3 regions of the Mycobacterium sp. M23085 genome follow, and region 3 is predicted to be linked to each of the others. Evidence: predicted binding sites of a transcription regulator. Region 3 holds the regulator's gene; each other region holds the start of a gene.
What was found. Region 3 encodes LexA, which represses DNA repair genes until DNA is damaged. Its sites were predicted from a motif close to CGAACANNTGTTCG; they were not measured.
Positions count from the first base shown of each region.

Region 1: the regulator LexA is predicted to act here: its motif matches at 1,997-2,010, upstream of cofD (2-phospho-L-lactate transferase).
Region 2: the regulator LexA is predicted to act here: its motif matches at 3,215-3,228, upstream of ruvC (crossover junction endodeoxyribonuclease RuvC).

Region 1 is NZ_CP174280.1:1,978,637-1,988,327, reverse strand. It holds gene ACIUM1_RS08950 (coenzyme F420-0:L-glutamate ligase) at 1-722, opposite strand, end outside; gene cofD (2-phospho-L-lactate transferase) at 719-1,720, opposite strand; gene ACIUM1_RS08940 (WhiB family transcriptional regulator) at 2,110-2,448, shown strand; gene ACIUM1_RS08935 (metallopeptidase family protein) at 2,503-2,925, opposite strand; gene ACIUM1_RS08930 (DUF3499 domain-containing protein) at 3,115-3,555, shown strand; gene ACIUM1_RS08925 (phosphomannomutase/phosphoglucomutase) at 3,655-5,055, shown strand; gene ACIUM1_RS08920 (TobH protein) at 5,052-6,152, shown strand; gene manA (mannose-6-phosphate isomerase, class I) at 6,161-7,387, shown strand; gene ACIUM1_RS08910 (FAD-dependent oxidoreductase) at 7,393-8,802, opposite strand; gene ACIUM1_RS08905 (amino acid permease) at 8,901-9,691, shown strand, end outside.
Region 2 is NZ_CP174280.1:1,126,619-1,136,309, reverse strand. It holds gene ACIUM1_RS04715 (polyamine aminopropyltransferase) at 1-1,015, opposite strand, end outside; gene ACIUM1_RS04710 (DUF350 domain-containing protein) at 1,012-1,467, opposite strand; gene ACIUM1_RS04705 (DUF4247 domain-containing protein) at 1,494-1,925, opposite strand; gene ACIUM1_RS04700 (DUF2617 family protein) at 1,922-2,437, opposite strand; gene ACIUM1_RS04695 (DUF4178 domain-containing protein) at 2,455-3,066, opposite strand; gene ruvC (crossover junction endodeoxyribonuclease RuvC) at 3,246-3,812, shown strand; gene ruvA (Holliday junction branch migration protein RuvA) at 3,809-4,411, shown strand; gene ruvB (Holliday junction branch migration DNA helicase RuvB) at 4,408-5,478, shown strand; gene ACIUM1_RS04675 (hypothetical protein) at 5,731-6,423, shown strand; gene ACIUM1_RS04670 (DUF1304 domain-containing protein) at 6,588-6,971, shown strand; gene ACIUM1_RS04665 (hypothetical protein) at 7,104-7,793, shown strand; gene car (carboxylic acid reductase) at 7,857-9,691, opposite strand, start outside.
Region 3 is NZ_CP174280.1:1,271,480-1,281,170, reverse strand. It holds gene ACIUM1_RS05575 (LGFP repeat-containing protein) at 1-1,220, shown strand, start outside; gene lexA (transcriptional repressor LexA) at 1,239-1,937, opposite strand; gene ACIUM1_RS05565 (LysM peptidoglycan-binding domain-containing protein) at 2,228-2,722, shown strand; gene nrdR (transcriptional regulator NrdR) at 2,839-3,303, shown strand; gene ACIUM1_RS05555 (peroxynitrite isomerase) at 3,342-3,827, shown strand; gene ACIUM1_RS05550 (PhzF family phenazine biosynthesis protein) at 3,848-4,534, opposite strand; gene ACIUM1_RS05545 (alpha/beta fold hydrolase) at 4,577-5,608, opposite strand; gene ACIUM1_RS05540 (proteasome assembly chaperone family protein) at 5,645-6,616, opposite strand; gene ACIUM1_RS05535 (trypsin-like serine peptidase) at 6,843-7,679, shown strand; gene sthA (Si-specific NAD(P)(+) transhydrogenase) at 7,786-9,201, opposite strand; gene ACIUM1_RS05525 (DUF4192 domain-containing protein) at 9,315-9,691, shown strand, end outside.

The DNA.
Region 1 (9,691 bases), 710 kb from region 3:
TCCTCGGTGCCGGGCCGCAACAATCGCCGCGCGGTCGAACCGTCGTCGGTCACCGACAGGCCGCGCACCACCGCCACCGGCATCGCGGTCAGTTTGCCCTTGACCAGATCGGCGGCCGCGGCGATCTCGTCGGCGATCGCCACCTCGGTGACCAGCAGCTCGTTGCCGTGCTGATCGACGGCCCCCGAATAGCCGTGCAGCACAGTCAGACCCGCCGCGCCCACGGCGGCGTCGGTCTGGCCGTTGCGCCAGGCGCGGCCCATCGTGTCGGTGATGACCACGGCGACTTCGACACCGAGCCGCTCGCGCAGCCCGGCCCGCAGCGCCGCGGCGCTGCCGTCCGGGTCGACCGGAAGCAGCGCCAGTTCGTCGCGCCCGACGTTGGATCCGTCCACGCCCGCGGCGGCCTGTACCAGGCCGATCCGGTTCTCGGTGATCAGCGTCCGGCCCTTGCGGGCCAACACCCGGACGGCTTCGTCGTCGACCAGCTTGCGCCGCAGTTGGTCGCGCTCCTCGGGATCCCGCGGCGCCGGCACCAGCCGGCCCTCGCATTTGGACACCGCCTTGCTGGTGACCACCACGACGTCGCCGTCGCGCAGCCACGGTGCGGCCGCGGTGACGGCCGCACCCAGATCGTCGCCGGGCCGGAATTCGGGCAGCCCGGCGACGGGCAGGATTTCGATCGCGGCTGCGGTGCCGTGCTCGCCGGGCGGGCCGGTCACGGGGACACCCCCGCCAGCTCCAGCCCGGCCCTGACCATCTCGGCGGTCGCCTTGGGGTCGGCCATCACGAGCGGCACCGAACGCACCGCGACGCCGTCGATGTCGGCGCGATCCTCCTCGCTCACCAGCCAGCCGTCCAGGATGCCGGTGCCGCGGCGGGCGCCGTAGTGGCGGCCGACCGCCTCGGCGGTCGACTCGACCCCGATCACCGACAGGCAGGCATCGGCCATGCCGCGCAATGGCTTTCCGCCGATGATCGGCGAGTACCCGACGACCGGGGCGCGCGCCGCGCGCAACGCCCCGCGAATGCCGGGGACGGCGAGGATTGCGCCGACGCTCACCACCGGGTTCGACGGCGCCAGCAAGATGACGTCGGCGTCCGCGATGGCCGCCGTGGCATCGGTTGTGGCGGCCGCCTTTTCGGCGCCGACGAAGGCGAAGCTGTGCGTGGGTACCTGGGCCCGGTAGCGCACCCACCACTCCTGGAAGTGGATGGCCCGGCGGCTGCCGTCGTCGGGATCGGTTATCACCACATGGGTCTCGCACCGGTCGTCGCTGGCGGGCAGCAGCCGCGCGCCGGGTTGCCAGCGGTCGCACAGCGCGGTGGTGATCTGCGACAGGGGGTAGCCGGCGTTGAGCATCTGGGTGCGGACCAGGTGGGTGCCGATGTCACGGTCGCCGAGTCCGAACCAGTCCGGCTGCACTCCGTAGCGCGCCAATTCCTCTTTGGCGTGCCAGGTTTCGTCGCGGTGCCCCCACCCTCGCTCCGGATCTACACCTCCACCTAAGGTGTACATGCAAGTGTCCAAATCGGGGCAGACCCGCAGTCCGTGGATCCAGGCGTCATCGCCAATGTTGACGATCGCCGACACCTCGTGACGGCCCGCCTCGCTGTCCGGGCGCTGTTGCGTTTGAAATTGACCGAGCCCGAACAGCTGTTGAACCCCCAGCAGGAAGCGGGCGCCGCCAACCCCACCGACCAGAACGGTGACCTTCACATTGCACGACAGTACTGCCCGGCAACGGTGCCGTGGCGGGCCCGTCTGGGGTGCCTCAAAGTTGCGGTTCCCCAGCGGTTGTGGGTAACTCGTGGGAAAGTTGAGGGTTGTGTGATCGACACGCCGAAGGCGCAAGACAACAGAAACGCCGAAATTCGATCACGAGATGGTATGGAAATGCGCCGAAGTGCTTGACCCGGCAGATCAACCCGTGTCTAATCACAACAGTGTCATTTCCCGGTTGGCCGGCCGACTCCGGTGTCGCAGACCGAGATTCGATCACTTGTTCGAATTGTCTGTACATCAGAACAGTGGGAAACCAATCACTCTCTCTCAATCAAGCTGAGGAGGCGGACGACCGTATGTCATACGAAACGTTTCGAGGCGCCATGGCGAGCACGCCGCATACCGACATCGACCCGGCACTGGACCGTCCCGCTCGGCCGCATCTGACCGTGGTCCCTGATGCGCCAATCGGTTTCGAGCCCGAGCCCCTGCCGGAGCCGGCCGCCGACCAGTGGCAGGACCGGGCGCTGTGCGCCCAGACCGACCCCGAGGCCTTCTTCCCGGAGAAGGGTGGTTCCACCCGCGAGGCCAAGAAGATCTGCCTGGGGTGCGAGGTGCGTCATGAGTGCCTCGAGTACGCCCTCGAGCACGACGAGCGCTTCGGTATCTGGGGCGGTTTGTCCGAACGCGAGCGCCGCCGCCTCAAGCGCGGCATAATCTGACGCACGCTGATCGCAACGCGCGCTGAGCGTTCAGCACTCGACGCGCAATGAGAGTTATTCGTCGTCGATCGTCGGATCGATGACCGACGGCTCGACGTCGAGGTAGATGGCGACCTGGGCCACCAGGATTTCGTGCAGCAAGTCGCCGAGCTCGACGGTGTCTTTGGCCCTGCGCTCAATTGGCTTGCGGAACAACACAATTCGCGCCCGCGTGGAGTTGCCGCGGATGTCGACGCCGGCCGGGATCAACCGCGCCAGCGGGATCGGCCCATCGGCGATCACCTCGGGTGGCCACTGCACACTCTCGGGATCTTTGGCCGAGATGCGCGGAATCTCATCCACCGCCACGTCCAGCTCGGCCAGCCGGTCCTGCCAGCTCCGCTCGATCGGTTCGTAGGCCTCCAGCACCGCCATGTCGAACCGCTCGGCGCGGCTGCGCCACGCCGGCACGGTCGGGGGCAACAGCGGTCCGCGCATATCGCGGCCCCTGCGGAAGAGTCGATGGGTAGCGGTTCGCCGCGGAGCCGAACCGTCGGAAAACCGATCTCTTCGCGGGGAACTGCGCGAATCGCCCACGCGCCCGATGGTAACGGTTGCACATCGAGGCCCCAGGAGTTGCGCGTGTCCGGCGCTTCGGCGGCGTTTGCGCACGATAGCCTTTCGCTCGTGAACGTTCCCCGTCGCTGTTGCCGGCCCGGGTGCCCGCACTACGCCGTGGCGACCCTGACGTTCGTCTATTCGGACTCGACGGCAGTCGTCGGTCCGTTGGCGACCGCGCGGGAACCGCATTCCTGGGATTTGTGCGTCAACCATGCCGGCCGGATCACCGCGCCCCGCGGGTGGGAGCTGGTACGCCACGCCGGCCCACTGCCCACCCACCCCGACGAGGACGACCTGGTCGCCCTGGCCGACGCGGTGCGCGAGGGCGGCGGCGAACGCGGAGTCCCGTACCTCGCCGCGACGCCGGTGAACGGCTTCGCCGACGCGCACATCCACCATGGCGGAGCGCAGGCCACCGCGCCCAGCAGCAGCCTGCTGGCACCGCCCGAGCATCGGTCCGGACGGCGCCGCGGACACCTGCGCGTGTTGCCCGATCCCAGCGACTAGTGACGGGCCCGGCGCGAAATCCTCACGCACCGCGGCGGCTCCAGTTCTTCGTGGCCCGATAGGCTGACGGCCAAGAGTTCACGTCGTCAGGAGTCCCGCATGTCTCGGCCCGCCGCGACTGTCCACCGTGTCGTCAAGGCTTACGACGTGCGTGGGTTGGTCGGCGAAGAGCTCGACCAGCCGCTGGTCACCGATCTCGGTGCGGCCTTCGCCCGACTGATGCGCGGCGAGGGTGCCCTACAGGTCGTGATCGGCCACGACATGCGCGACAGTTCGCCCGCGCTGGCCGCCGCGTTCGCCGCCGGGGTGACCAGCCAGGGGCTGGACGTGGTGCGCATCGGCCTGGCGTCCACCGATCAGCTCTACTTCGCCTCGGGGCTGCTGGACTGCCCGGGCGCCATGTTCACCGCGAGCCACAACCCGGCGGCCTACAACGGCATCAAACTGTGCCGGGCGGGGGCCAAACCGGTCGGCGCCGACACCGGCCTGCGCGTCGTCGCCGATGAGGTGATCGCCGGCGTCGAGGGCTACGACGGGGAACCGGGAACCGTCAGCGACCGCGACGTGCTGACCGACTACGGGCAGTTCCTGCGGTCCCTGGTGGACACCTCCGGGCTGCGGCCGCTGCGGGTGGCCGTCGACGCCGGCAACGGCATGGCCGGCCTGACCACGCCCGCGGTGCTCGGCCCGATCGGCTCGATCACGTTGGAGCCGTTGTACTTCGAGCTCGACGGTTCGTTTCCCAATCACGAGGCGAACCCGCTGGATCCCGGCAACCTGCTGGACCTGCAGGCCTATGTGCGCGAGACCGGCGCCGACATCGGGCTGGCCTTCGACGGTGACGCCGACCGCTGCTTCGTGGTCGACGAACGCGGCGACCCGGTGTCGCCGTCGACGGTGACCAGCCTGGTGGCCGCGCGCGAACTGGGCCGGGAGATCGGCGCGACGATCATCCACAACGTGATCACCTCGCGCGCGGTGCCCGAGCTGGTCACCGAGCGCGGCGGCACACCGCTGCGCTCCCGGGTGGGGCACTCCTATATCAAGGCGCTGATGGCCGACACCGGCGCGATCTTCGGCGGGGAGCATTCGGCGCACTACTACTTCCGCGACTTCTGGGGCGCCGACTCCGGGATGCTCGCGGCGCTGTACGTGCTGGCCGCGCTCGGCGAGCAGCACCGCCCGCTGTCCGAGTTGACCGCGGACTACCAGCGCTATGAATCGTCCGGCGAAATCAACTTCACGGTGGCCGACGCCGGCCACTGCACCGAGGCGGTGCTGAAGTCGTTCGGCGCCCGGATCCACTCCCTCGATCACGTGGACGGGGTGACGGCCGATCTGGGCGACGGCAGCTGGTTCAACCTGCGCAGTTCCAACACCGAGCCGTTGCTGCGGCTGAACGTGGAGGCGCGCACCGCCGAGGACGTGGCCGCGGTGGTCGCCCAGATCAGTGCGGAGATCACCGCGGCCGCCGGGGCGGGCGTGAAGGCCGCCCCGTGAACGCCACCCGGGCGATCGATCTGGAGGACACCGAGGGCCTGCTGGCCGCCGATCGCGACGGCCTGCTGCGGGCGGCGTCGTCGGCCGGTGCCCAGGTGCGTGCGATCGCCGCCGCGGTCGACGAGGGCGCGCTGGACCCGCTGCGCGCCGAGGAGCGTCCGCGCAGTGTCATCTGGGTGGCCGGGCGCGGTACCGCCGAGACCGCCGGCGCGATGCTGGCCGCGACCATGGGTGGCATCGCGTCGCAACCCTTCACTCTCGCCGACGCGGCACCGCCGTGGGTGGGTCCGCTCGATGTGCTGGTCGTCGCGGGCGGCGACCCGGGTGATCCGGCGCTGGCCGCCGCCGCCTCGACCGCGTTGCGCCGCGGCGCGCGGGTGGTGGTGGCGGCGCCGTATGAGGGCCCGCTGCGGGACGCCACCGCCGGGCGCGCCGCGGTGCTGGCGCCCCGGCTGTCGGTTCCCGACGAGTTCGGCCTGTGCCGCTACCTGGCCGCCGGGCTGGCCGTGCTGCACGCCGTGGACCCGCGGCCCATCGTCGACCTGGCGGTGCTCGCCGACGAGCTGGACGCCGAGGCGCTGCGCAACAGCGCCACCCGCGAGCTGTTCACCAATCCGGCCAAGCTGCTGGCCGCGCGGATCGCCGAGCGCCAGGTGGCGCTGGCCGGCGACGGTGCCGCGACACTGGTGCTGGCCCGGCACGGCAGCTCGGTGCTGCTGCGGGTCGCGAACCAGGTGACCCCGGCGACCGGGCTGGCGGACGCGCTGGTCGCCCTGCACGCGGCGGCCTCGGACGGCTTCGAGGATCCCGACGCCGCCCTCTTTCACGACGAGGAGATCGACGGGCCGCTGCCGCAGCGGTTGCGGGTGCTGGTGGTGGTCCTGGCCGCCGAGCAGGCGGCGGTGGCCGCCCGGACCGCCGGGCTGGACAACGTGTACCTGCTCGCGGCCGAGGATGTGCCCGACGGGCCCGGCGGCTCGGCGGGCTACGACGTCTCGCCGGCGCTGGGGGGCCCCGGTAGCCCCGAGCAGCAACTGGCAGTATTGGCCGTCCGGCTCGAGATGGCCGCGGTTTATATGCGACTGGTACGGGGATAGATACAACAGTGGAACTGCTTCGCGGGGCCTTGAGAACCTATGCCTGGGGTTCGCGTACCGCCATCGCCGAGTTCACTGAGCGTCCGGTGCCCGCAGCGCATCCGGAGGCCGAGCTCTGGTTCGGGGCGCACCCCGGCGATCCGGCCTGGCTGGAAACCGACAACGGCGAGATCACGTTGCTGGACGCGCTGGTCCGCGACCCGGAGGGACAGCTCGGTCCGGTGTCGCGGGCGCGCTTCGGTGACGTGCTGCCGTTCCTGGTCAAGGTGCTGGCCGCCGACGAGCCGCTGTCCCTGCAGGCCCACCCGAGCGCCGCGCAGGCGGCCGAGGGCTACCTGCGCGAGGAGCGGGTCGGCATTCCACTGACCTCGCCGGTGCGCAACTATCGCGACACGTCGCACAAGCCCGAGTTACTGGTCGCGCTGCACCCGTTCGAGGCGCTGGCCGGGTTCCGGCAGGCCTCCCGCACCGTCCAGCTGCTGCGCGCCCTGGCCGTCTCCGATCTCGACCCCTACATCGACCTGCTGAACGATCAGTCCGACGCCGACGGGCTGCGCGCGCTGTTCACCACCTGGATCACCGCGCCGCAACCCGACATCGACGTGCTGGTGACGGCCGTGCTGGACGGCGCCATCGCGTATTTGAGCTCGGGTGCAACCGAATTCGCCGCCGAGGCCAAGACGGTGCTCGAGCTCGGCGAGCGCTATCCCGGTGACGCCGGCGTGCTGGCGGCGTTGCTGCTGAACCGCGTCAGCCTGGCCCCGGGCGAGGCCATCTTCGTCTCCGCCGGCAATCTGCACACCTACCTGCGTGGCTTCGCGGTTGAAGTGATGGCCAACTCCGACAACGTGTTACGTGGCGGCCTGACCCCCAAGCACGTCGACGTGCCCGAGCTGCTGCGGGTGCTGGACTTCGCGCCCACCACCGAGGAGCAGCTGCGCCCGCACATCCGCCGCGAGGGCTTCGGCCTGATCTACGAGACCCCGACCGACGAGTTCGCCGTCGCGCGCCTCGAGCTCGACGACGAGTACGTCGGCCATGAGGTGGACGCCACCTGCAGCCACGACGGTCCGCAGATCCTGTTGTGCAGCCAGGGATCCACGACGGTGCACGGCAAATCGGGGTCGCTGACGCTGAAGCGGGGGATGGCCGCCTGGGTGGCGGCCGACGACGCCCCCATCCGGCTGGTCGCGCACGAACCCACCAAGCTGTTCAGGGCGACGGTTGGGTTGTGAGGGGGCTAATCCCGATGGTGGCGACCCGCTTCGCCCGGCTCCGCCGCGCTTGCGATCGCCACGCGCCGTTTGGTGGCTTCCCGCCGCTCGCCCAGCCACAGCCGCAGGTTGTGCGCCATCGCGCGGCCGATGATGCGCGGCGGCGGAACCATATAGAGGCTGTCGAGTAGCGAGAATCGCCGCAAGAACCACTCCGCCAGCACGGGTTCGGTCTCGGCGGCGCCCAGGAACTGGTCGAACAGCGCGCCCGAGGGCCGCCACCACCAGGGAACCGGGCCGTTGGCGCCGGCATGGTGGAACGTGACGTCGCCGATCGCGTTCATCATCCACACCGGGAAGGTGCTCTTGGCGGTGGCCCGGTTCAGCTCCGCGGCGACCTCATCGTCGGGGAGTCGCAGCGCCCGGCGTAGGTGCCCGGCCTGCAGCGAGGTCATCGTCATGCCCTGCCCGTAGGTGGGATTGAAGCTGGCCACCGCGTCGCCGAACGCGATGATGCCGGCCGGCAGTCGGTGCAGCTTGTCGTAGCGGCGCCACTTGCTGGCCGGGAAGGCATGAAACGCCGGATCGCCCAGCGGCTCGGCGCGCGTCAGCGCGGCGTTGAAGTGGGGCGGGAGCAACCGGGTCGCCAGCTCCAGCATCTCGGGGAAGGTTTTCGGCGGTTTGGCGTTTGCCACACCGAACGTGGTCAGCACCCAGGCGCCGTCCTCGTAGCACAGCATGCCCAGTCCCAGGGACTGGTCGTGGGAGGCGCCGGCGACCACCACCTTCTCCGCGATCAGCCCGTCGGGGATGGCAAACCGCTGGGTGGCGTAGTGGATGCCGATGTCCAGCACCTGTTCGACCGGGCGCTCGAACCCCCAATCCGTCAACCACACCGGCAGCCGGGTGCCGCGGCCCGCCGCGTCGACGACCAGGTCCGCCGCCACGAACTCCGGGCCGTCGTCGTCGGGGCCGGAAGGATCCAGCAGCACGCCGGTCACCCGTTGTCGCGCGCGGTCGTACCGCGGCTCGGCCACCGAGCGGCGCGCCACGCTGACGTTGTCGAGGTCGCGGACCCGTTTGCGCAGCTGCCATTCCAGGTGCGGGCGGCTGGGCACGTAAGCGGTGAATTCGTCCCGCAGGGTCTGCCCGGTGCCCAGCACGTGGCCGGCGGCGCCCAGGTGGATGCAGTCGGGCCGGTTCTGCAGCTTGACCACGCCGGCGGACACCATGTCGTCGAGCAGGCCGGGAAAAAGGTCCTCGAATTCGATGGCCCCGCGCGCCATCAGCATGTGCAGGTGGCGGTCCTGGGGCACCGTCGCGCGGTTCGCCGGTTCGCCCGGCAACTCGTCGCGCTCGTACACCGTCACCCGTGCATACGACTCCGAAAGCACCCGCGCCGCGCAAAGACCGGCGATGCTGCCCCCGATAACCACGGCATGGTCCCTGGCCGTTGCTGGGCTATCCGGCATTTGCGCAGAGTACCCAGTACTGTGACGGACCAACGGCTCCCAGCGGTGGGAAAGGGCAATGCATGGCCAATCGATGGCGGACCAAGTCGATCGAGCAATCAATCGCCGACACCGACGAGCCGGACACCAAGCTGCGTAAGGATCTGACCTGGCGAGACCTCGTCGTATTCGGGGTAGCGGTGGTGATCGGCGCGGGCATCTTCACGGTCACCGCGTCGACGACCGGCGACATCACCGGCCCGGCCATCTGGGTGTCGTTCGTGATCGCGGCGGCCACCTGTGCGCTGGCGGCGCTGTGCTACGCCGAGTTCGCCTCGATGCTGCCGGTGGCCGGTAGCGCCTACACCTTTTCCTATGCCACCTTCGGTGAGTTCCTGGCCTGGATCATCGGCTGGAACCTGGTGCTGGAACTGGCGATCGGCGCCGCCGTGGTGGCCAAGGGCTGGTCGAGCTATCTGGGCACCGTGTTCGGATTCGCCGGCGGCACGGCGCAATTCGGCTCGGCCCAGGTGGATTGGGGGGCCTTGGTGATCGTCGCGATCGTGGCGACCCTGATCGCGTTGGGCACCAAGTTGTCATCGAGGTTCTCCGCGGTGGTCACCGCGATCAAGGTGTCGGTGGTGATCTTCGTCGTGGTGGTGGGCGTCTTCTATATCAAGCGCGCCAACTACTCGCCGTTCATCCCCAAGCCGGAAGCCGGCCGCGAGGCCAAGGGCATCGACCAGTCCGTGCTGTCGTTGCTCACCGGCGCGCACAGCAGCCACTACGGCTGGTACGGCGTGTTGGCGGGGGCGTCCATCGTGTTCTTCGCGTTCATCGGGTTCGACATCGTCGCCACGATGGCCGAGGAGAC
Region 2 (9,691 bases), 140 kb from region 3:
TGGAAATGCCGGGCTGGCGCAGTAATTCGCGCGCCGCCAGGCCGTCGCCGCCGCCGAGCACCAGCACCGAATGCGCGCCTTGGGAAACCCCGCCGAGGGCGGGGTAGACGAGGCTCTCGGTGTAGCGGTATTCGTCGCGGGTGGAGAACTGCAGCCCCCCGTCCAGGTAGAGCCGGGTGTCATCGCCACGGCGGGTCACCACGATCTCCTGATAGGGCGTGTGCCGGTAGGCGATGATGGGGTCGGCGTAAAGCCTTTGCCTGCTTGTGGTTTCGATGTCGGCCGAATGCAGCAGCAGGGTGGCGAGCAGTGTCACGGCGGCGGCCAGCGCGCCCAGCGCCAGCACCAGCTGCCGCGTCGAAACCACATGGCGCAACAGGAAAATCGCCACGACGGCGGCCGCCGCCAGGTTGATCATGCCGGTGGCCGCCGCCCCGCGAATCATCCCCAAGTGCGGCAGCAGCAGGAACGGCCAGACCAGCCCGCCCAGCAGCGCACCCAGATAGTCGGCGGCGTTCAGGTTGGCCAGCGTCCGTCCGGCGTCGGCGGCCGGGTCTGTTTCGCGGCCGGTCCGCCGCTGCTGCAGCAGCGTCATCAACAGCGGTACCTCGGCGCCGACCAGGCCACCGATCAGCGCGGTGCTCACCGCGAGCACCCACGTCGACCCGACGGAACCATCCAGGAACGCGAACACCACGTACAGCGCCGCCGCCGACAGGCCGCCGATGATGCCCAGCAGCGCCTCGACGGCGATGAAGGTGATCGCGGCGCGCGCCAGCAGCGGTTTGACCAGCAGCGCGCCCACGCCCAGCGCGGCGATGTAGCCCGCGACGATCAGTGAGGTGGCGACGATCCCGCCGCCGTCGAGGCTGGCCGACAGCGTCAGCAGCGCGAGTTCGTAGATGATGCCGCAGGCCGCGCACGCCGCCACGGCGGCCAGCAACAGCGCCCGCCACCGCCCCGAAGGCCCCGCGCCCGGCGTCGCCTCGGCCGGCCGTAGTTCTGCGGTGCTCATGAGACCGCCGCGGCGGTCACCCCTCCCACGGCGAGCAGGATCAGCGCCACCGCGAACGATCCCGGATGCAGCTGCGGCTCGTCGACGTGCTCGTGGAAGCTGCCCGGTATCAGCAGGTGCATCGTCAGCAGCGCTATCCCTAGCAGGACCACGCCCATCAGCCCGTACACCGCCACGCCGACCAGACCCTGGCCCAGCTGGCTGTAGCTGTTGGCGATCGCGGTGATGATGACGATGGTCAAGGCGATGTACATCGCGCCCGCGACCACCACGGCGTTGGGGCGGCGGTCGATGAACACCAGCTGGCGCAGCTTCCCCGGGGTCAGCACGTCGACCGCGTAGAACCCGACGAGAAGCACGGCCATGCCGACGACGAAGTACAGGATCGTCGCGACTGCGCCCTTGAGGACGGGATTGAGGTCGACGGTGCCGATCTCGACGGCGAGGTACATGGTGCTCTCCTTTGTGGTGGTGGGAGTCACTTGGTTCCGCCGGGGCCGCCGGGGGTGCCTCCGGCGCCGCCCGACGGGGATCCAGGGGAAAATCCGGGGCCCAGGAAGATGAAGGCGCCGTGGCTGTATCCGGCGCTCAGCGGTTCGACGCGGATGCTGCACGGATAGCTGCCATCGGGGCCGACGATGACGATGTTGTTGCTGTAGCGCAGGTATTCGGTGTTGCCGTTGTCCGCCCGGGCGTCGGGTTCGGCATAGTCGGCCAGCGCGTCGGCCACCTGTTCGGGCGACCCGCTGCACTGGTAGCGAGTGCCGTTCACGTCGCGGGCGTACTCGTGATAGTGGCCGGCGACATACGACGCAATGTTCTTCTGCAGCAACATAATTCCGAAGATCAGACACGCCACGCCGGCGACGCCCAGCACGCCGGCGATCACGAACAGGCGGTTGCGGCTCACCGGCGCCACCGGCTGGCCGTGTGAACCACCGTTCCGCCGTTGCCGGCCGGGCGCGCCGGGTACAGGTGCCAGGTCTGCCAGCGCCAGCCGGCGCCGTCGGGTTCGGCGGCCAACACGGTCAGCGCGGCGTCGTCGCCGGGGAACGTGCCGCCCAGCCAGCCCGCGCGGTGGGCACACCGGCCGCGCAGGTCGTGCGCGAGGCGGCGAAAGCTCGCCTCGTCGTGGGTGTCGGTGCGGGATCGCAGACTGTAGCCCGGCGCGTCGGTGCGCTCGGGCAGGTCGGCTCCGAGACTGCGTGCGGTACAAGAGATTTCCTCGGAGAACCGGCCGCCGGGGTGCTCGACCGCGACGACGTGCGAGGCGCCGAGCACGCCGAGCAGCAGCGCCGCAGCACCGGTGGGGTGGTCCAGCCGGCAGCTGGCCAGCGGCGCGGGTACGGGCGCGTTGAGCGCGAGTCCCAGCCTTTCGCCGGAGACGTCGGCCGGAGTCACGGCGAGCTGATGGAGGGGCACCGAGGAGACCTCGTGCTCTACGCCGGGCCGGGCGGGGGCGCCGAATACACGGTGATCTCGCCGGGCGAGACGGACTTGCCCGTCGATACCTCCCACGGCATGTCCGGGCCCCAGCGCTCGAACGAGAGCAGCGCCGACTCGTCGGCGTTGGTGCAGTCGACGAATTCCATCTCGCCGCCCGCAGGCAGGCCGGTGGTGCCTTCGGTCGTGTAGGAGGCGCGGCCGCGCTCGGTCTCGTGGAACGTCACGCCGTCCACGACGTATGGGTCACCGGGTCGCAGCGCCACGTCCTTGCGGGTCACCCACATCGCCAGCTCGAGGCGGCCGTCGTCTTCCTCGACGCTGAACCAGACCGGCTGGTCGCCGCCCTCCAGCAGGTGTTCCCACCACACGAAGGGGCCTTCGCGGTAGGTGACCGAACCGCGCACGATGTAGTCGATGCCGCCGTAGCTGACGATGGCGCCGGGACCGAGCTGGCGCGGCCCGAACTGCGGCATCGCGTCGGAGGCGAGCGGATCCTGGCGCCCGCCCCGCGGCGCCGGCTGCTTGGGCCGCCGCAAAGCCACCACCAGCACCACGATGGACGCGATGAAGAGCATCACGGCGATGATGACCAGCACAGATCCCACGCCAACCCCTCCGTTGCCACATTGCTCGAGCGAACGTGGGCTAAAGCTAACAGCTTTTTCGCGGGTTCGGCGTCGTAACGTCACGCCGGGAATCGGCGGCACGGCCGCGTGTCCTACCGGGAGCCGTCGGCGTCGGCCGTTATTGTATCGAACAGTTGTTCTACCAGGTGGGAGCGGGAATGCGGGTGATGGGCGTCGACCCCGGCCTGACCCGATGCGGTCTGTCGGTCGTCGAAAGCGGGCGCGGCCGAACGGTCGTCGCGCTGGACGTCGACGTGGTGCGCACCCCGTCGGACGCGCCGCTGGCCGAGCGGCTGCTGAAGATCAGTGATGCCGTCGAGCATTGGCTGGCCACCCACCAGCCGGACGTCATGGCGGTCGAGCGGGTGTTCTCGCAACTCAACGTGTCCACGGTGATGGGCACCGCGCAGGCCGGCGGCGTGGTCGCGCTGGCGGCGGCCAAGCGCGGCATCGACGTGCACTTCCACACCCCCAGCGAGGTCAAGGCCGCGGTCACCGGCAACGGCGCGGCGGACAAGGCACAAGTCACCGCGATGGTCACCAGAATCCTTGCGCTGCAGGCGAAACCGTCGCCGGCCGACGCCGCCGACGCGCTGGCGTTGGCGATCTGTCATTGCTGGCGGGCGCCGATGATCGCGCGCAGGGCCGCGGCCGAGGCGATGGCCGCCGAGCAGCGGCAGAAATATCGGGCCAAGTTGGACGCCAAGCTGAAGGCCGCGCGATGATCGCCTCGGTGCGCGGGGAGGTCCTCGAGGTGGCGCTTGATCACGTGGTGATCGAGGCGGCCGGCGTCGGCTACCGGGTGAACGCCACCCCGTCGACGCTGTCCACGCTGCGAACCGGGACCGAGGCCCGGCTGATCACCGCGATGATCGTGCGCGAGGACTCGATGACGTTGTACGGGTTCACCGACACCGATACCCGCGACCTGTTCCTGACGCTGCTGTCGGTCTCGGGCGTGGGGCCGCGGCTGGCCATGGCGACCCTGGCTGTGCACGACGCCGGGGCGCTGCGACAGGCGCTGCACGACGGTGACGTCACCGCGCTGACCCGGGTGCCCGGCATCGGCAAGCGCAGCGCCGAACGGATGGTCTTGGAGTTGCGCGACAAGGTCGGGGTCGGCGTCGCGGCCGGGGGCGCGTCAGCGAGTGCGGCCCTCAACGGCCACGCGGTGCGCGGGCCGGTGGTGGAGGCACTGGTCGGGCTCGGCTTTGCCGTCAAGCAGGCCGAGGAAGCCACCGACAAGGTGCTGGCCGGCGAACAGGGCGCGACCACATCGGGCGCGCTGCGCGCCGCGCTGTCGATGTTGGGTAAGTCCCGATGACGGACGGCTTTGAGGACGGTTTCGAGGACGGCTACGCCGAACGCGAGGTCTCCGGCGCGCTGGTGGCCGGGGAGGGCGACATCGACGTCAGCCTGCGACCGCGCTCGCTGCGCGAGTTCATCGGCCAGCCGCGGGTGCGCGAACAGCTGCAGCTCGTCATCGAGGGGGCCAAAAACCGCGGCGGCACACCGGATCACATTCTGCTGTCCGGCCCGCCGGGGCTGGGCAAGACGTCGCTGGCCATGATCATCGCTGCCGAGCTCGGGTCCTCGCTGCGGATGACCTCGGGTCCGGCGCTGGAACGCGCCGGCGACCTGGCGGCGATGCTGTCCAACCTGGTCGAGCACGATGTGCTGTTCATCGACGAGATCCACCGCATCGCCCGGCCCGCCGAGGAGATGCTGTACCTGGCCATGGAGGACTTCCGGGTCGACGTGGTGGTCGGCAAGGGCCCGGGGGCGACGTCGATTCCGCTTGAGGTGGCGCCGTTCACGTTGGTCGGCGCGACCACCCGGTCCGGTGCGCTGACCGGCCCACTGCGGGACCGGTTCGGATTCACCGCGCACATGGACTTCTACGAGCCCCCCGAGCTGGAGCGGGTGCTGGCCCGCTCGGCCGGGATCTTGGGTATCGAACTCGGCGGCGACGCGGCCGAGGAGATCGCCCGGCGCTCGCGCGGCACGCCGCGGATCGCCAACCGGCTCCTTCGCCGGGTGCGCGACTTCGCCGAGGTGCGCGCCGACGGCGTGATCACCCGCGACGTCGCCAAGGCCGCGCTGGCGGTGTACGACGTCGACGAGCTGGGCCTGGACCGGCTCGACCGGGCGGTGCTCTCGGCGCTGACCCGCAGCTTCGGCGGCGGACCCGTCGGCGTCTCCACGCTGGCGGTGGCGGTGGGTGAGGAGGCGGCCACCGTCGAGGAGGTGTGCGAGCCGTTCCTGGTGCGCGCCGGGATGGTCGCCCGCACACCGCGCGGGCGGGTGGCCACCGCCCAGGCCTGGACGCACCTCGGCATGACGCCGCCGGCCGGGGTGACCGGCTTCGGCCAGGCCGGTCTGTTCGACTAGTAGGCCAACCGCCTCCGGGCCATTTCGCGGCCAAATCGTGACCTTTGCGCCGAGCCGGGGCCCCCGCGTCGCCCGGCGCGGCCTCCGGCCAGCTCAGACCGCCGGCACGGGGAAGACGCGAACCCGTCCGGGGCGGCGCACCCCGCGCCTCAGTGACCCCAGCAAACACTCGCGCACCGGGTGACCGGTTACACCCCGGCGCCGTCGGGTAACCAGCCTCACAGCAGTCATACCTGTTAAAAGGAGGTTCCGATGAGGACCACGAGCAACGACTACGACCGCCCTCGCGCGCTGTACATGCCACGTACCCGCGGCGCGCTAATCGGGTTACTTCTGATTCTTCTGGGTGCGTGGGGTGCGTTGGTGCCGTTCTTCGGGCCCGACGTCAACTGGGCGTACATGGCCGACCCGGCCTGGACGTGGACCACGGCCAAGGGCTGGCTGGAGGTTCTCCCCGGCCTCGCCACCGCAGTGGGCGGCCTGCTGGTGCTGATGTCCGGTAACCGCGCCAGTGCCGTGCTCGGCGGCTGGCTGGCCGTCGCCGGCGGCGCCTGGTTCGTGGTCGGCCGCGCATTCGCGTCGCTGCTCGGTATCGGCGACATCGGTCAACCGATGGCGTCGACCGACCTGAAGCGGGCCCTGCTCGATGTCACCTACTTCACCGGCCTGGGCACCCTGATCGTCTTCCTGGGCGGGGCCGCGGTGGCGCGCCTGGCCGTCCGCCACGCCCGCGACGTCGTGGTGACGCACCCGGCGCCGGTGGCGGCTGAGGCCGTCCCAGCGGCTCAGCCGGCCATGTACGACGAGACTCGCGTCCCGGCAGGAGCGCCGGCGGACGCCGTGCCGGACGAGCGGGGGACCCGTGGACGCACCGGCGGTGGCCTGTTCCGTCGGCGCACCGGCGATGGCGGCCTGTTCCACCGGCACCACCACGCCGGCGCCTAGCGAGGCACTCCCACCCAAGGTGAGAAGGCGCCGGTAGCCCACGGCTACCGGCGCCCTTTCGCGTCAGGCTGGCCCGGGTAACCGGCCGTGGGTAATGTTCACCAGGCGCCGAGTCAAGCAAATCCAGGCCGCCGTGCGCGGGCCTCGACGAGCGAGGAGCAGCGATGATCGCCGCCGGATTGGTGTTCGCCGCCCTGGCGGCGTTACTGCACGTCTACATCTTTGTGATGGAATCGTTGACCTGGACCTCGCCACGCACCCGCGCCACCTTCGGCACCACCGCGGCCGAAGCCGAGACCACCAAGCTGCTCGCCTTCAACCAGGGCTTCTACAATTTGTTCCTGGCTGTCGTCGCCGGTGTGGGAATCATCGCAGTTGCTTTGGGGCACAGGGGGATTGGGGCGGCGCTGATCTTCGCCGGCGTCGGATCAATGGCCGCCGCAGCGGTGGTGCTGGTCGCGTCCGACCGCGGCAAGGCGCGCGCCGCCGCGACGCAGGGCACCTTCCCGGCGATCGCAATTGTGCTGCTGCTGCTCGGCCTTCAGTAGTAACAGCAGTCCCATCAGCCTCAAAAGTCACCGGCTGGCGGTGGCTTTCGCCTGCCGCGTGGGTTACTAGTGGTAGGCGCTGGGTAACCATCCGAGGCCGGAATTCGACCCGGTATTCAACGAGGGGAAATCATGAAATACGCAGAAGACGGCCAAACCCGCGGGCTGAGTATGCCGCGCTCGCGCGGTGCGGTCAGCGGATTGCTCCTGGTCATTTTAGGAGCCTGGGGGGCGTTAATACCGTTTGTCGGCCCGCACTTCAATTTTGCCTACACACCGGACCGGGACTGGGCGTGGTCGACGGCCCGGGGCTGGCTCGAGGTGGCGCCGGGCGTGGCCACCGCACTGGGCGGTCTCATGCTGATCGTCGCCGGGAACCGTGTCGCCGCGATGCTGGGTGGTTGGCTGGCCGTGCTGGCCGGTGCCTGGTTCGTGGTGGGTGGTCAGGTCGCCCCGCTGCTGGGCATCGGCTCCGCCGGTGACCCGATTGCCGCGACGGATCGCAAGCGCGCGGTGCTCGAGGTCACCTATTTCTCCGGCCTGGGCGCGCTGATCATCTTCGTCGGTGGCGTCGTGCTGGCGCGCACCGCCGTGCGGCTGGCCCGCGACGTGCATCCGGTGACGGCCGAACGCGCCGCGGCGCCGGCCGTTGAGCCCTACCGGGATTCGGCCTACGAGCCGGCCGAGGTCTCCTCGGGCGCGCTGACCAAGCCGCGAGCCTCGGTGGAACCCGAACCCAAGCGGGGATGGCGCCGCAACCGCGCCGGTGCCGGAGCCGGGCCTAACGCCGCGTACCTGCGCTGGCCGCACCCACAGCAGTAGTTTCCGCCGATCAATAGCAATCGCCCAGTCCCGCAACGGGACTGGGCGATTGTGTTCTTGCCTTTACAGCAGTCCGAGCAACTCGAGGTTGGTGATGTACTTGACGATGACCGCCGGCGACACATGCGGAATGTCTTTGTCGGGGCCAATTTTCGCTTCCTGCACCGCGGCACGGAACACATCGGTCGGCGCCATCGAACCGTTGATCGGCTTTTCCGGCTTCTGGTAGTTGTGCAACAGCGGCAGCAGCGAGTACTGACGCTGCCGATCCGGCAGGGTCCGTAGCGAGGTCTCGAACCGCCGCAGCCACTCGGAGTAATCGGCGATGCGCTCGATCGGATACCCGGCCTCGACCAGCCAGTCGATGTACTCGTCGAGTCCGATGCCGTCGTCGTACGGGTTCATCACGTGGTAGGTCTGGAAGCCGGTGTCACTGTCGGTGATCTGGGTTCCCAGCGTCGAGATCGCCGCGGCGATGAACTCGACCGGCAGGCCGTCGTAGTGCGCCCGCTGCCGGTTGCCCTCGGCGTCCAACTCGTAGAACGACTTTGGCGCGATACCGGTGGCGACCAGGCTCAGCATCAGCCGGGTGAACATGTCCGGCAGGTTGAGCTGTCCGGCATAGGTGGTGTCGGCCAAGATCATGTCGCAGCGGAACACCGTGACGGGCAGGCCGCACAGGTCGTGCGCCTCCCGCAGCAGCACCTCGCCGGCCCACTTGCTGTTGCCGTAGCCGTTGGCGTAGTTGTCGTTGACCTCGCGGGTGGCGCTGATCTGCCGGATGTCGGCGTTCTCGACGAACTTGCCCGGCTCGATCTGGTCACCCACACCGATCGTCGACACGTACGTGTACGGCTTTTGCTTTGACGTCAGTGCGATCCGGATCAGCTCCGCGGTGCCCAGGGCGTTGGGCCCGAACAGTTCGCTGTACGGCAGCACGTGGTTCACCAGCGCCGCCGGGTCGACGATGATATCGACCGTGTCGGCCAGTCGCTGCCAGGTCTGGGCATCCAGGCCAAGGTTGGCCTCGCCCTTGTCGCCCGCAATGACCTCGAGGTGATCGGCGGCCAGCTTCTGGTAGTGCGCCAGCAGTTTCGGGTCGCCGCTGTCGAACGTCTTGTCCAGCCGGGCGCGTGCCTCCTCGTCGGAGCGGGCCCGCACCAGGGCGATGACCTTGCCGTCGACCATGTCCATCCGCTCGAGCCATTCCAGTGCCAGGTAGCGGCCCAGGAATCCGGTGGCGCCGGTCAACAGCACCGTGCGCACCTCGGCCGACGGCTTCGGCAGGCTCGGCGCGCCGGCCAGGATGGCCTCGTCGAGGAACTTGTCCAGCGTGAGGTCACTGGCGTGCACCGTGGTGGCGTCGCGGCCGTGCACCGCGGCGAACGTCGGTCGCTTGGAACCCTGCCGCTCGGCCTCGACGTAAGCGGCGATGGCCGCCAAGTCGTTGGCCGGGCTGACGATCACGCCAACCGGCACGTCGACGTCGAAGATCTCACGCAGCAGGTTACCGAATGTCAACGCCGACAACGAGTCTCCACCCAGATCGGTGAAGTGGGCGTCGGGGGACACCTCGGTGCTCGCGGTCCCCAGCATGGCGGCCGCGGCCCGGCTCACGGTCTGCAGCACCGGCGCCTGGGCGCCGCTGCGGCGCAGTTCGGCCAGCTCGTTGGCCTGTCCGGCGGCCAGGTCGGCGTAGATCTGCTCGAGGCGTTCCCCGTAGTGCTGCTTGAGCTTCGGCCACGCCAGCTTGCGGATCCCGGTCAGCAGACCGTTTTCCAGGCTGAACGGCGTGGTCTCGATGATGAAGTCGCGCGGCACTTCGTAGGACTGCAGCCCGGTCTCTTTGGCGACCTTCTGCATCGAGTCGGCAATCTTTGGCTTGAGCGACGCTAGCC
Region 3 (9,691 bases):
TCGTCGTGCGCGGGGCGATGAAGGCCGCGTGGGACAAGCTGCGCGCCCCGGCCGGCAAACTCGGTGCGCCGGTCGGCGACCAGGCCGTCAACGGCGACATGGTCTCGCAGCAGTTCACCGGCGGCAAGATCTCGTGGAACCGGGCGAAGAACACGTTCAGCACCGAACCGGCCAACCTGGCGCCGCTGCTGTCCGGCCTGCAGGTATCCGGCCAGAACCAGCCGAGCAGTTCGGCCATGCCGGCGCACCCGAAGAAGTTCACCTGGCACTGGTGGTGGCTCATGGCCGCCATTCCGGTGCTGGTGCTGCTCGTGCTGTTGGTGTGGGTGCTCTTCGTCTGGCGCCGGCGCCGGCCGCGGCCCGAGGACGCCGCGGGCTACGCGCCCGGCCACGGCGGGGACTTCGGCGTCGACCCCGACGGACGCTGGGCACACGACGATTCCGACCACGAGGCCGAGCCCTTCGGGCTCAGCGCGCCGCACCAGCCTGAACCGGAACGGGAGGCCGCGCGGGTCGGCTGGCAACGTCAGGTTCCCGCCGAAAGCGACTACGGGTTCGAGGAGGAAGACCCGGACGCCGTCGACACCGATTCCATCCCGGTCGTCTCCGAGGAGATGCTGTCGGAGGCAGAGTATTCCGACGCCGGCGCCGACTACACCGACTACACCGACGCCGTTCCCGAGGTCGCCGAGTCCGAGACCGCCGACGACGCCGCCTACGTCGATGCCGACGACCCGGACGCCGGCTACGCGGAGGAGGAGGTGTACGACGAGGACGAGTACCCCGACGTCGCCGTTCCCCGCACCCCGCCGGACAGCGACGCCGTTACCGGGGCCCTGGAAACCGCTGAGCCGCAGGACGAATACCTCGAGCTGGCGACGCCGGAGCCGGCAGCCGACACCGCGGCGGGAGCCGACGTGGCGGAGGCCGTGGTCGCCGGTGCGGTCGCGGCCGGGACGCCGGCACGAAGCGGCCGGCACGCCGCCGCGGACGCCGAGGACGGCTCGGAGAACGGCCTCGCCGGCCCGGACGGCCGACCCACCATCCACCTGCCGCTCGACGATCCCTACCAGGCGCCCGACGGATACCCGATCAAGGCGAGCGCTCGTTACGGGCTGTACTACACGCCGGACAGCGACCTGTATCAAGACACGCTCGCCGAAATCTGGTTATCGAGCGAAGAGGTCGCGCAGGCCAACGGCTTCACCAGGGCTGATTGACCCGGCCCGCGCCCCCGGTCAGACCTTGCGGATCACCGTGACGACCTTGCCCAGCACGCTCGCGTCGTTGCCGGGGATGGGATCGAACGCCGGGTTGTGCGGCATCAGCCACACCTGACCGCCGGCGCGTTTGAACGTCTTGACGGTGGCCTCGCCGTCGAGCATCGCCGCGACGATGTCGCCGTTGTCGGCCACGTTCTGCTGCCGGACCACCACCCAGTCGCCGTCGCAGATCGCGGCCTCGACCATCGAGTCACCGACCACCTTGAGCAGGAAAAGCGTGCCCTCGCCGACCAATTCGCGCGGCAGGGGGAAGACGTCCTCGACGGCCTCTTCGGCGAGGATGGGCCCGCCGGCCGCGATGCGCCCGAGCACCGGGACGAACGTGGGCTCCGGCAGGGCGTCCGAGCCGGCCACCTCGGTGGCGGGCGCCGCCACCTCCTCGTCGGCACCGCGGACGTCGACCGCGCGCGGGCGGTTGGGGTCGCGGCGCAGGTATCCCTTGCGCTCCAGGGTGCGCAGCTGGTGCGCCACCGATGACGTCGACGTCAGACCGACGGCGTCGCCGATCTCCCGGATGCTCGGCGGATAGCCGCGGCTGGTGACCGAGGTGCGGATGACATTCAAGATGGTGCGCTGCCGTTCGGTCAGCGAGGAGTCCACGGAGTGCAACCGGCCCTCGGGGCCGGCCGATGAAATGTCGTTGCTGTCTCCCATGGCAATGAATGTAGCCGCATCGCGAACAGGAATCAAACATGTGTTCGAGTGGCGTGTCGGCGTCGGATCGCTCGCGGAAAAACCCGAGAACCGGGTGAATCACAAATGTGTAACTCTTCGAAATACCGGGTATTTGAGCCTCGTGACAGTGGTAGAGGCCGACGAACTTGTCGGTGGTGTGATCTAGCGTTTGCTCGTGCGACACGCTTCGCTCAAATGTTCGGGTTTCGAACATATAAGCGATTAGAGTCGAACACACGAGCGAGAGCTAGTTGACCGGAGGAACGAAGATGACAGTCATCCACACGTCTGCGCCGCGTACCAGCAGTCTGCGGCGCCCGATCAACGGGCCCGTTCAGGGCGCTCACTATGGACGGGACGGCCTGGCCCGTTCGCGCAGGCCCGCCCCGTCGCGGCCGGCGGGTGAGGCGACGCGCTACTACGGCACCGGGGTGGCCATGTCCGTCGCCCCGCACCGCCGGCGTGCCACCACCTGGGCGTCGACCATCGGGCTGGCGCTGGCCGCCGGGGCGATCACGCTGTGGCTGGGTCTCGTCGCGAATGTCGGCCAGGCGCTCAACGGCGACTCCGCGAACACGGCGGCTCACGTACCCGACCGGCTCGCGGTCGTCCGCGTCGACGCGGGGGAGTCGCTTCAGGACTTCGCGCACCGGGTGGCACCCAACGCGCCGACCACCCAGGTCGCCGACCGCATCCGCGAACTCAACGATCTGCACTCGTCCAACCTGATGGCCGGCCAGACCCTGATCGCACCGGTGGGCTGACACTTCTTGTGCCAAAACGGCTCTGGGGCGCCCGGCGGCTCCATTAGCCGGTCAAGTCGGGGCGCGGGTACGCTCAAAGTCCTGCGGTACCTTGTCGGCGCGACGAAGGAGCGGTCATGCACTGTCCGTTCTGCCGCCATCCCGACTCCCGGGTGATCGACTCGCGTGAAACCGATGAAGGGCAGGCCATCCGCCGCCGCCGATCCTGTCCCGAGTGCGGACGACGCTTCACCACCGTGGAGACCGCGGTCCTGGCGGTGGTCAAGCGCAGCGGCGTCACCGAACCTTTCAGCAGAGAGAAGGTCATCAGCGGCGTCCGTCGGGCATGCCAGGGGCGCCAGGTCGACGACGATGCGCTGAACCTGCTGGCCCAGCAGGTCGAAGACACCGTGCGCGCCGCGGGTTCGCCGGAGATCCCCAGTCACGAGGTCGGTCTGGCCATCCTGGGGCCGTTGCGCGACCTCGACGAGGTGGCCTACCTGCGGTTCGCCTCGGTGTATCGGTCGTTCGAGTCGGCGGACGATTTCGAACGTGAGATCCAGGCGCTACGCGATCACCGGGGAGTGACGACCCCGGGCTGACGGAACCCGGCGGGCCACCCCGGCCTAGGCTCGCGTCCATGCCCACTGACTTGCATCCCGACCTTGTGGCGCTGGCCCCGCTCGTTGGGGCCTGGTCTGGTCAGGGTTCCGGAAAGTACCCGACGATTCCGCCCTTCGACTATCTCGAGGAAGTCGTGTTCGCCCACGTCGGTAAGCCGTTTCTGGCCTACGGGCAGAAGACCAAGGCGGTGGCCGACGGCAAGCCGTTGCATGCCGAAACCGGATATCTTCGCGTGCCCCAACCGGGTCACCTCGAACTGGTTCTGGCGCATCCGTCCGGCATCACCGAAATCGAGGTCGGCACGTACTCGGTCACCGGGAGCCTCATCGAGATGCAGATGTCGACGACCACGGTCGGGTTGACGCCCAGCGCGAAAGAGGTGACGGCGCTTGGCCGTTTCTTCCGCATCGACGGCGATGAGCTGTCCTACACGGTGCAGATGGGTGCGGTCGGGCAACCGCTGCAGGACCACCTCGCCGCGACGTTGCACCGGCAGCGCTGAGCACTCTGGAGTGCCTGCCGTCAGTCCAGTTGTCTCACACCGTCATTGATGACGCGCCCGGCCACCCCGACCCAGCCCTCGGCGCTCCACGTGGTGTCGATGACGGAGCCCTTGCCCTGGGTGATCCGCAGGCCTTGGCAAAGATAGTCGGTGATCCGCATCGCCGCCGAACCGGTCGCCTCGTCCTCCACCACACCGAGGTTGGCGGCGAACATGCGCACCCGCAGCGACCCGGCCGCCCGGTCGGTCCATGCCCACAGGTAGTGCGCGGTGTCATCGGGATAATCCGCCGGGTCGGCGGCGAGAACCGCTTCGGCCGAGTCGAATTCGTGCAGGGCGAAGTCGGGCGCCCATTCCGCGCGGGCGTTGATGGCGGCGCGGTCGCCGTCGTAACCCACCTGCACGATCCCGGCCGGGACCTGCAGCGTGTTGATCGGCGAACCGTTCTCGCGCAGCCACCACGTCGCGCCGACGGTCGGGTGCCCGGCGAACGGCAGTTCGGTTCGCGGCGTGTAGATGGTGGCGTGCGCGGTGGTGGAGCCGGGAGCCGGAAGGTCGACGAAAACCGTCTCGCTGTACCCCAATTGGGTTGCCAGCCGCTGCCGGTCCGCGGGCTCGACCTGACCGGCATCCACGACGCCCAGCGGATTACCGAAATTGCCGTCCTGGTCGGTGAACACCCGCAACACCGTCACGTCGATCCCCATGGCACGACTGTACGGCGCCGCGCGCCGCATCGATCAAGGCGATCAGGTGGCGCTGCGTTCGTCGGACCCCATCGCGTTCAGCACGGCGACGCGGGTGGGAGCGGGACCCGAGACGGCCCGCTCGCCGCCGCCGGTGCGGAGCAACGCGCGAAGACTGGCCTGGTCGTATTCGGCGGGGTCGGTGGAATCGATGAAGCGCTCCACGACGTCGATGAAACGCGCCGGATCGTCGTGGAAGGGAAAGTGGCCGGAGCCTTCGAAGATCTCCAGACGGGAACCTGGCATCGCGGCGTGCGCCATCCACGCGTGCCGGACGGGAACCACCACATCCTTTGTGCCCCATACGATTTGCACTGGAATGGCTTCGGTCAGATAACAACGGTCGAGCATGGTGACGATCTGCCCGCGCCAATCCACCACCGCCCGCAACGTCCGGCTGAATGCCGCGGAGGCCGTCGGTTCGGGCAGGTCGTCGAGGATCCGCAGCACGTTGGGCAGGTCACGGCCCAGGCCGCTGCTGCCCAACGCCACGCCCAGCACGCGTCCCATGAGGTGAACCGCCGGCCGCACCAGCGGCAACCGCAGCAGGGCGATCGCTTCGCTGCCCATCGGCAGCGAAGCCCAGCGCAACACGAAGTTGACGTCCTTGGTTACGCCGCCGGCGCCGACCAGGATCAGCCGTTCCACCAAATGCGGGAACTGGTAGGCGAATTGCATGGCCACGCCGCCGCCCAGTGAGTGGCCGATGATGGTGACCCGCTCGATGTCGAGCACGCTGAGCAGGTCACGCATCCCGTTCGCATAGGCGGCAATCGAGTAGTCGGCGCGCGGCTTGTCGGATCGCCCGTGCCCCAGCAGGTCGGGAGCGATCACCGTGAAGCGCTGGGCGAGCTTGGCCTGCACCGTATTCCATGTGGTCGAGTTGTCACCGATGCCATGGATCAGCAGGATCGCCGGCCCGGAACCGGCGATCCGATAGGCCCGCCGGTAACCGTGGATGGTGCGGAACTCGAGCTTGGGTGCGATGACTTCACGCACCGGGCGGAGCGTGGTCTTGCGCTTCCGCTCGGTCATATCGCCAACCTTGGTGTCGGTGCGGGGTAAGGGCGGTTAGGGCTTGTCGTCGTCGTCGTACTTCTTCTCTGCCTGCTGGGCCAGGAAGCGCTCGAACTCCGCGCCCAGCTCGTCTCCGCTAGGCAGATCCTCGTCGCGAGCTAGTAACGATCTGTTCTCCTGAGCGTCGATGAAGGCATCGTACTGGCGCTCCAGCGCGGCCACCACTTGAGCGACTTCCGCGCTCGCTTCGACCTGTTCGTCGATCTTGGCCCGAATCACCTCGGCCGCTTCGGCCAAAGCCGTCAGCGGCAGCTCCAGCGACGCGGTCTTGGCGACCTGTTCGAGCAACGCCTGCGCGGCGGCCGGGTAATCGGTCTGCGTGAGGTAGTGCGGGACGTGCACGGTGTAACCGACGACCTCGTGGCCATGCTGGCCCATCCGGTATTCCAGCAGGTTGGATGCGCTGCCGGGAACCTGGATCTCCGAGATCCACGGCTGGAAGCTGGCGATCAACTCCGGGTTGTTCGAGTGCGCGGTCATGGTGGTCGGCCGGGTGTGCGGGACGGCCATCGGGACGGTGCCCAGGCCGATGGTCTGGCGCACGCCGAGGCGTTCGGCGAGCAGGCGCACGGCGGTGATGAAGCGTTCCCACTTGAGGTCCGGTTCCATTCCGGCCAGCAACAGGAACGGCGTGCCGACGGTGTCCCGCATCGCGTACAGGCTCAGCTCGGGTTCCTCGTAGTGGGTGAAGTGATCCGTCTTGAACGTCATCATCGGCCGCCGCGATCGGTAGTCCAGCAATTCGTCAATCGCGAAGGACGCGACCAGTTCGGTGTCCAGCACCGCCTTCAGATGCCCGGCCGCCAGCTTGATGGCATGACCGGCGTCGGAAAAGCCCTCCAGGGCGTGCACCAGCACCGGGCCGCGGCCGTCGGACGTCGACAACTGCGGCGCCGGCAGTTCGAGCTCATACATGCCAGCCTGCCCTGGCTGGTACTGATCATCTGGGTCTTGATGGTGAGCCATCGCGATCGCCTCCTCTCGGGGGGTCTCTCCAGGGTGCCCTACCCAGTGTCCCCCGAATCAGGCGGAACCAACATCTATCAGCGAACTTCGCGTTCACGCTGATAGCTGAAACGCGATGCCTCTACGGCGAATCCGTCAACGACACGGCCGGGGGCGCCGGGCGCGCCGGCAAACCGCGTACTGCACCGCGATGAGTGGCAGTCGGCTTGCCGCCCCCCGGTCAGGCATGATGAAGGCGATGCGCATTCGGATCTTGCTGCTCTGTTCGCTGGTGGGGGTGGTGACGTCGCTGACGTCGTGCCGGCCGCCCGTCCAGCATGCGTCGGGAGCGCCGGTATCCGCCCCCCGCGTCGGCGGCCCGGTGCAGCGGCTCAGCCAACCCGAGCAGAAGGCCGTTGCGGGTCCGGTCGAACCGGATCGGCGCATCGGGGCGATCTTCATCGACGGTGGCCCGCTGCACGTGTGCACCGGGTCGGTGGTGCATTCGACGGGCGGCAACCTGATCATGACGGCCGCGCACTGCCTGGCCGGAGCCTCGCTGATCACCTTCGTCCCCGGTTTCGCCGGGGACGCCGCTCCCGGCCCCGCCGACGTGTGGAAGGCCGACACCGTCTACCTCGATCCACGCTGGACGGCCAGCAAAGACCCGCACGCCGACTACGCGATCGCTCGGGTCAGCAACGAGGCCGGCGTCCCCGTCGAGTCCCGCGTCGGCCTGGCGCTCACGCTGGGGGTCACGCCGCCGCCCGGCAGCCGCGTCACCGTGCTGGGGTATCCGGCGGGCGTGGGAGGCTCGCCCATCGGCTGCCAGGCCAGCACGTCGGTCACCGATACCGGGTTTCCCGCATTGGCCTGCGAGGGGCTGGTGGACGGCACCAGCGGGGCGCCCTGGGTCAGCGGCACCACGCTCATCGGGCTGATCGGTGGTCTGGAGCGGGGCGGCTGCGCCGCCAACATGTCGTACTCGGCACCGTTCGACGCCCAAACCGCGGAGCTGCTGAAGCGCGCCGAGGCCGGCGGTCCAGGGGACCCGGTCCCGAACGACCTCCAAGACGCCTGTTAGTGGCGATCGCCAGCGCGGCGTAGCCGGGCGCCGCAGGTCGTCACCATTGGTTTAGTGGCGATCGCCAGCGCGGCGGGTCGCCACCATCCCAGTCAGTGGCGCCCAGTCAGTGGCGGAACTGGTTGAGCGCCCGGACTTTGTTCATCACGTCGAGCGCCGCCACCTTGTAGGCCTCGGAGAAGGTGGGGTAGTTGAACACCGCGTCGACGAGGTACTCCACCGTGCCGCCGCAGCCCATCACGGCCTGACCGATGTGCACCATCTCGGTGGCGCTGGTCCCGAAGATGTGCACGCCGAGCAGCTTGAGGTCCTCGGTGGACACCAGCAGTTTGAGCATCCCGTAGGAGTCGCCGGCGATCTGGCCGCGGGCGAGCTCCCGGTACCTGGCCACGCCGACCTCGTAGGGCACTGCGTTCTTGGTCAGTTCCACCTCGGTGGCGCCGACGTAGGAGACCTCGGGGATCGAGTAGATGCCGATCGGTTGCAGCTCGGTGATGCCGTCGGACGCCTCCCCGAACGCGTGGTAGGCGGCCAGGCGTCCCTGCTCCATGGACGTCGCGGCCAGCGCCGGGAAGCCGATCACGTCGCCGACGGCGTAGATGTGCGGCACCTTGGTCTGGAAGTTCTCGTCGACGAAGATCCGGCCGCGGTCGTCGGCCTCCAGCTCGGCGTTGTGCAGATCGAGGTGATCGGTCTGGCCCTGCCGCCCGGCCGAGTACATCACCGTCTCGGCGGGAATCTGCTTGCCGCTGGCCAGCGTGGTCACGGTGCCCGCCGACCCGACGTCGACGGCGGTCACCTCCTCACCGAACCGGAACGTCACCGCCAGGTCGCGGAGGTGGAACTTCAGCGCCTCGACGACCTCGGGGTCGCAGAAGTCGAGCATGTCGTCGCGCTTCTCCACGACGGTGACCTTGGTGCCCAGGGCGGCGAACATCGAGGCGTACTCGATGCCGATGACGCCGGCGCCGACCACCACCATCGAGGTGGGCAGCGACTTGAGATCGAGGATCCCGTCGGAGTCGAGCACCCGGTGCTCGTCGAACTCGACGCCGGAGGGCCGTGCGGGCCGGGTGCCGGTGGCGACGACGACGTAATGGCCAGTGATGGTTATCTTTTCGCGTCGCGACGGGTCTTCGACCTCAATGGTGTGCGGGTCCACGAAGCGCCCGTGGCCGATCAGCAGGTCGATGCGGTTGCGCATCAGCTGGTTGCGCACCACATCGACTTCCTTGCCGATCACGTGCTGGGTCCGGGCCAGCAGATCGGCCGGGGTGATCTTCTCCTTCACCCGGTAGCTCGCGCCGTAGAGTTCGCGCTGGCTCATCCCGGTGAGATAGAGGACCGCCTCGCGCAACGTCTTTGACGGGATGGTGCCGGTCTGGACGCACACCCCGCCGAGCATTTGGCCCCGCTCGACCACGGCGACCGACTTACCGAGCTTGGCCGAGGCGATCGCGGCCTTCTGCCCGCCGGGCCCGGACCCGATGACCACCATGTCGTACTCTTGCGCCGAACTCATGGCTTAAACAGTAAGCCAGCACAACGCACAGTGCTGGGTTCGTCCACAGGTCCGCTGCCGCACCACCGCAGGTGCGCACCGCTTGACGGTGGCGGCCGTCAGCGTTGGTGCTCATGACGACGCATCGACCAGACTTCGAACTTTCCCGCCCCGGCGCACTCATCGCCGCGCTGCCGGCCGTTCTCGGCTTCGTTCCCGAAAATTCATTGATATTAGTGTCTTTGGGCGACGGGGAACTCGGCTCGGTGATGCGCGTCGACCTCTCCGAGGAGCTCGTCGATCGGATCGAACACCTGGCGGAGGTCGCCGCCGCGGCGGCCCCTGAGGCGGTGATCGCGGTGATCGTCGACGCGGACGGGGCCTACTGCCCATGCTGCAATGAGGAATACCGGCAGCTGTCGGTGGCGCTCGCAGAGGCCTTGTCGCAGCACAACATTGAGCTCTGGGCCACCCATGTGGTCGACCGGGTGGCCGTCGGCGGCCGCTGGCA